Regions from separate parts of the Bacillus sp. T-10(2022) genome, predicted to be linked through region 1. Evidence: riboswitches for the same ligand, from Rfam matches in the RefSeq annotation. Region 1 holds a riboswitch; each other region holds the start of a gene.

Region 1 (2,277 bases):
AATACAAACCCTTATTCTACAGGTTGTGCTTCTAAAAGCCCAATCACCTATGAAACAGAATATATCTATAAAAACGGTGTGAAAATTGGATATGTGCAGCTAAAAGGAAGTGCGTATTGTCATACGGCGTGGGGTTACTTAAAGTTTTATTCATCTGCTCCTTACGATTATTATGCAAATGTTTGGGTTGACAGTTTTAATGGCACGACTAAGAGAGCATTTACAAGTTGTGCTAGTTCCGGTGGAAACGGATGGATAATGAAAGGGCAGACATCATGTTATACTGCACAATTATGGAATTTAGATCCGTATAATGCTTTGGCCAAAGCAGGTATTTATTCTTCAAGCGGGGCTCTCATTATTTCTGCGAACACCGGTCGTTATTAATGAGATACTAATGAAAACTTCCTGTTAACGACAGTAGAATTGCATTTTTGCCATCTTTCCCATTTTGCCTACTATGCACAATCCATTTCGCAGTTCAATGCGTGATCAATTTTCTTTGTTAACACCCCCACGAATCTTAATGGCTTTTTTCATTTCATCTCATGGATTTGGAACGAGATACGTATGCTGTTTATATGTATCTCGTTCCAATCCTGAATCAATGGTATCCTACAGACAATTGAAGCGATCGTTTTCTTGCTTCCTACGTCACGGATTTTCATATCTTGCTGTCCTCCCCCACCTTGATACCTTCTATAAGATATATCTATTGTCAAAACTGACTATAAAAGGTTGAAATCTTTCATACAGTTTGTTTTATAAATCTATAAATGTTGAGATTACATAATACTAAAAAAGATGAATCCAGCCCTATACCGTATCCATTTCCATTGATAATCCATGTATTCTAAAAATTATTTCTAAATTGGCCTTGCAATAGAAAGGATTCCTTGTTATATTACAGTCAATTAAATATTTTCTTACTTCATACTTTTTGAAGTGAGGATAGAGGAGCAAAGACCATTAGTACACATTTTGAGGAGAATGAGATCCTATGACTATTGTGGAAAGGGGAATTTGCCGAAGCGGAAAGAATCTCATGTTCTTGAAGCTGGTTCTGCTATTGAATAAATACAGGACTGTCATATAGGAAACTATATGGAGGGCTATCTTATGCGCGGAAACATTTTTTGGTAAATATTGTTTCTACTGCAGCAGCGAATCCTCGTTGTTGCTTTTTTGCGTTTACTCCTGAATGGCCCTAACCACCTCTGAATATTTTTTAAAAAATTATACAAAAGGGTGTGAAGTTATGAATTTTGGCCAAGTTTTAACCGCAATGGTTACCCCGTTTAATCATAATGATGAGGTTGATTTTAATGCTACGAGAACTTTAGTGAATTATTTAATTGCTAATGGTTCTGATGGATTAGTAATAGCTGGTACAACTGGAGAGTCCCCTACATTAACTCAAGAAGAGAAAGTAGAATTATTCAAATTTGTTGTTGAAGTTGTTGATGGAAGAGTTCCAGTCATAGCTGGAACCGGCTCAAATAACACGAGAGCTTCTATCAGCTTGACAAGGCAAGCAGAGGCAGCAGGAGTCGACGGAATCATGCTCGTTACCCCATACTATAACAAGCCGTCTCAAGAAGGATTATTTCAGCACTTTAGCGCTATTGCCCATTCAACATCATTACCGGTAATGCTTTATAATATTCCAGGACGAAGTGTTGTAAACATGTCAGTGGAGACGATTGTTAACCTCTCGAAAATCAACAATATCGTGGCAGTAAAAGAGGCAAGTGGTGACTTAGATGCCATGGCACAAATCATTAGCAAAACAACTAGTGATTTTACATTGTACAGCGGCGATGATGGGTTAACATTACCGGTTTTAGCCATCGGTGGAACAGGTATTATTTCGGTTTCTTCACACATAATTGGTAATGAAATGCAAGAAATGATCAATAGCTTTAAAAATGGTGATGTCCAAGGTGCTGCTTCTACGCATCGTAAACTTCTTCCAATCATGAAAGCATTATTTACTGCACCAAGCCCGGCACCAGTAAAATCAGCATTAAATATGCGGGGGTTAAATGTTGGAGGTGTCCGCTTACCGATGGTCCCTTTAAACGATGAAGAAAAAAGAGCACTGCAAATAGCTTTACAACCTAGTAATGAAGAAGCTGTTTTGTTAAATAAATAAAGATAATGATTCTTTCAGCTATACTTTAATACCGATTTTCTAATTAAAGACCATAATAAACGGGATAAAATTTTAAAAAGCAGTGCAACTCATAAAGAGTGCACTGCTTTTTAATCGATGCA
Region 2 (2,277 bases), 960 kb from region 1:
CCGGTCTACGATGAACCCGAACAGGAACTTCTTACATTCCTCGGTCAGTTTTACGAGATTACGAACCACTTTAAACCAAAGGAAATCTTGCTGCCTGAATCAGTGGATGCCGAAATGGCCGAAGGGCTGCTTGGTGTCAAAACGATTCACCCGAAACGGGGAGCGAAAAAAGACATGCTTAAATTGGCGAATAAAAATGCCTCCATCGCGCTTCAGGAAAAATTCTCTTTGATAGAAAGGGATGAAGAAAGAACGATCAATGCGGTGGAAAACCTCGGGAAGCAACTGGGTATCTACACCCCGCATCGAATTGAAGCTTTCGATAACTCCAATATCCAGGGAAGTGATCCCGTTTCCGCTTTAGTCGTGTTCATTGATGGGAAGCCGGAAAAAAGAGAGTACCGAAAATATAAGATCAAGACGGTCCAGGGACCTGATGATTATGAATCGATGCGTGAAGTGGTCAGAAGAAGGTATTCACGAGTATTGAAAGAAGGGCTGCCGCTTCCGGACTTGATCATCATTGATGGCGGAAAGGGACATGTCGAAGCCGTTCGGGATATTCTGGAAAATGAATTGGGCCTTGATATTCCACTTTCAGGCCTCATTAAGGATGAAAAGCATAGGACCTCGCAATTGATGATCGGAAATCCGCTTGAAATCGTACCTCTTGATTCACGGAGCCAGGAATTTTACCTATTGCAAAGAATTCAGGATGAAGTGCATCGGTTCGCGATTACGTTTCATCGCCAGCTACGCGGGAAAAATGCAGTTCACTCCCAGCTTGATGATATTCCAGGAGTCGGGGAAAAGCGAAGGAAGCAATTATTAAGGCATTTTGGATCATTGAAGAAAATCAAAGAGGCGACGGCCGAGGAAATCATGGAAGCTGGCATGCCAAAAGGGGTAGCCGAGGGAATCGTTAGAAAATTACAAGAATAATCTTGCTACCGATAAATCTCTATGCTATGATTAAAAAGAATTTTTAACTAGACAACTTAAAAGTGCTGATAGAGGTGCGGAATTCAAGAGTAAAAACCTGGAGAAGTATGAGCTTCCATGAAAGGTTTTGAAAGGGGATGACGCCGAAGGAATACAAGACTCATACCTTGTTTTCCTGGTCCGACATTTAATAAATGGCGGATTGTCAGGGTTTATACCCTGGAGAGCTATCTCACTGTGTTTACAGTATTTAGATATGTGATCACAGCAATGAGATATTTCTCATTGCTTTTTTTATTGCCTAAAAAGGTAGAGAGGGTGCATGAGGATGGCATTAATCGTTCAAAAATTTGGCGGAACATCCGTCGGAAGCGTAGAAAAAATCAAAAATGTTGCCGATCGGGTAATCGAGGAAGCGCAGAATGGAAATGAGGTAGTCGTCGTTGTTTCAGCCATGGGGAAAACCACGGATCAATTGGTGTCCATGGCCCGGGATATTTCCGGAACCCCGAGCAAGAGGGAAATGGATATGCTTTTGACTACGGGGGAACAGGTAACGATTTCCCTGTTAACGATGGCATTGATTGAAAAAGGACATGAAGCCATTTCGTATACTGGCTGGCAGGCTGGCATGCAAACGGAATCCGTTCATGGGAATGCCCGGATTTTAAACATCGATGCCACGAGGATCCAAGCTAAGCTACAGGAGAAGAAAATAGTGGTCGTCGCCGGTTTCCAGGGTAACGATGCAAATGGGGAAATCACTACCTTAGGGCGAGGCGGTTCCGATACGACGGCGGTTGCCATCGCTGCAGCGCTGAATGCGGATAGATGCGATATTTATACGGATGTAACGGGCGTTTTCACAACGGACCCTCGCTACATAAAAGGCGCACGAAAACTCCAATCCATTTCTTATGATGAAATGCTGGAACTTGCCAACCTGGGGGCAGGCGTCCTTCATCCAAGGGCTGTCGAATATGCAAAAAATTATCAAATTCCGCTTGAAGTCCGTTCAAGCATGGAGAGAGAATCAGGAACGATCATTGAGGAGGAAGCAACTATGGAAGAAAACTTAATTGTACGCGGAATTGCTTTTGAAGACAGTATTACGAGGGTCACAATATATGGTTTGCCCCAATCACTTGGTGCATTATCCACAATCTTCACAACACTTGCGAAAAACCGGATCAATGTGGACATCATCATTCAAAGCATGACTGCCGAGGATACGACCAATCTATCTTTTTCCACAAAAAGTGAAGATACGGAAGCGGCCTTGATCGTGCTGGAAAATAATAAAGAACAATTGGGATTCGACCGAGTCGAAACGGA
Region 3 (2,277 bases), 2.1 Mb from region 1:
CATGCCAGAGTTACCTGCAGAGAGTACGGATGATAAAATGATCGCGTTCATGATGGATGCAGCAAATGCAAGGCCGGCCCGTTCAAATACAAGCGTGAATGGACTTACGGCAACATCTTGACTCAATAAACGTGAATCCGTAAACGGAATGATCATTCCAATAACGAAAATTGCAAGGATATAGAACAAGAGGATGCGCCAGAAAACGGATCTAATCGCTTTAGGGATATTTTTTTCTGGATCTTCACTTTCACCAGCAGTCACTCCAAGCAATTCCGTTCCTTGGAATGAAAAGCCGGCAGCCATGAATACGCCTAGAATCGTGAAGAACCCTCCGTTAAAGGGACCTTCGCCCATTGTGAAATTGGAAAAACCAATTGGGTCATTCCCACCCATGATTCCGAGAATGATCAGAACACCCGTAATCAAGAAAATGACGACTGTCACGACCTTGATCATGGCGAACCAGAATTCTGTTTCCCCGAAACCTTTAACTGACATGTAATTGATAAGAAACATAGTGATTAACGCAATGGCACTCCAGATAAATGAAGGGCTATCCGGGAACCAGAACTTCATAATTAAGACAACGGCTGCCAATTCGGCGGCAATGGTGATTGCCCAGTTATACCAGTAGTTCCAACCAATCGCAAAACCGAAAGACGGATCGACGAATTTGGATGCATAGACACGGAACGAACCGGCCACTGGCATGAACGCTGCCATTTCTGCAAGACTTGTCATTAAGTAATAAACCATGATGCCGATGACCGCGTATGCCACCAAGGCCCCGCCGGGTCCGGCTGAATGAATGGCCCCGCCACTAGCTAAAAATAAACCTGTTCCAATCGTTCCACCTAATGAAATCATCATTAAATGACGCGCTTTCAGGCTCCTTTTCAGTTCAGTAGGGCTTGATGGTGATTGTGAATTTGACAATTGATGTTACACTCCTTTTTATTGGAAGGGAACGAAAAATAAAAAAACAGCAGTCGAAAAAGATCGACGGCTGTTTATAATAAACCCGTTTATCCTTCCGAAGATAGCTCCCCACGCTTTTTGAAAAAACGTGACAGTGGTGTTCCTGTTCGGTAACACCGCCAGCAAGAATATACATGGAATATACCCTAACTTCGGCAACTTATCCTTTCAAACGGAGTCTTTAATTTTCCAGAATCTCGTCCGCTTTACTTTTATAAGCTGCAGCCTCTAACTCATCGGTAAATGAGGAAGTATTCAATTTTCTAATATCGTTGCGCCAGCTTGTAAGTGACGTCGGACGATTGTACTCATGAAATTCATGCAATCGTAAAAGATTGCTAGTAATTGAGTAAACTTTACTATATCAAAATTATAAAATAACTTTTGGGATATCGCAATGATTATTTTATGTGGTTATTTTTTCCTAGTAAATGAAAGATGGCAGTAAGGAAGAATTCAAATATAAAACATCCTGATAACTAAACGGTACTCCTTTTTATAAGGGCGTAGTCCAGTTTTACATGTTTGACCACTTCAGGATTCTCAAATAGATCCACTGCCATTTTACCAATCCATTCCAGCGGTAAGGAAATGGTCGTGATGTCGAGCATTTCACTCAGGCTATCATTATTGAAGCCGAGAATGGCCACATCTTCCGGTACCCTTATACCCGATTTCTTAGCGGTAAGAATGAAGCCTGCCGCCGTGTCATCATTCGTGATGATGAGAGCTTCAGGTTTGTCCATCATTGAATTCCAATCCTTAAACAATTGTTCACCGTCTTTGATGTGATAACTGCCTTCAAACAGCCATTCTTTATTGTTTATCAGTTTATGTTTTCTCATGATATCGTTAAAGGCCTTTGTACGATGGGAACTATTTCTGCTCTTTTTACGGCCGAGGCTGTATCCGATTTTCTTATATCCTTTAGCAATCACGTACTCAAGGGCACAGGAGAAAGCTGCATAATGATCAATGCTGATGGATGAGAATTCAGCCTGGGCTGTATCTTCACATAAAATAATCGGTCCGTATTTTTGATAATCCAAGAGGATTTTCATTTCCGAAATCCTTGAACAAACGATAATGCCATCGAGCTGCTTCATTTGCAGCATATTAAAAGCCTGGATCTCTTTCTCCCTGTCATAATTTGTTTGAAAGATGACGATATGACAGCCAATTGCATTTGCCTGTTTAGTAATTCCGTTAACGATTGCCCCGTAATATGGGTGATTGTTGAAGGGAATGATGACGCCGATAAGATTGGTTTTGCCTTTTGAAAGATGAATGGCGTTG

The links. A riboswitch is a leader RNA that binds a small molecule or an ion and turns the genes downstream of it on or off. The one in region 1 is predicted to bind lysine.
Region 2: another riboswitch for lysine. It lies ahead of OSJ91_RS19935 (aspartate kinase); the one in region 1 lies ahead of dapA (4-hydroxy-tetrahydrodipicolinate synthase).
Region 3: another riboswitch for lysine. It lies ahead of OSJ91_RS25810 (amino acid permease); the one in region 1 lies ahead of dapA (4-hydroxy-tetrahydrodipicolinate synthase).

What each region holds. Positions count from the first base shown of each region.
Region 1 covers NZ_CP113518.1:3,113,286-3,115,562, forward strand. The annotation lists gene OSJ91_RS15165 (DUF2690 domain-containing protein) at 1-387, shown strand, start outside; gene OSJ91_RS15170 (hypothetical protein) at 537-668, opposite strand; lysine riboswitch at 945-1,123, shown strand; gene dapA (4-hydroxy-tetrahydrodipicolinate synthase) at 1,259-2,155, shown strand.
Region 2 covers NZ_CP113518.1:4,074,575-4,076,851, reverse strand. The annotation lists gene uvrC (excinuclease ABC subunit UvrC) at 1-942, shown strand, start outside; lysine riboswitch at 1,004-1,180, shown strand; gene OSJ91_RS19935 (aspartate kinase) at 1,271-2,277, shown strand, end outside.
Region 3 covers NZ_CP113518.1:5,200,327-5,202,603, reverse strand. The annotation lists gene OSJ91_RS25810 (amino acid permease) at 1-939, opposite strand, end outside; lysine riboswitch at 1,036-1,220, opposite strand; gene OSJ91_RS25805 (LacI family DNA-binding transcriptional regulator) at 1,461-2,277, opposite strand, start outside.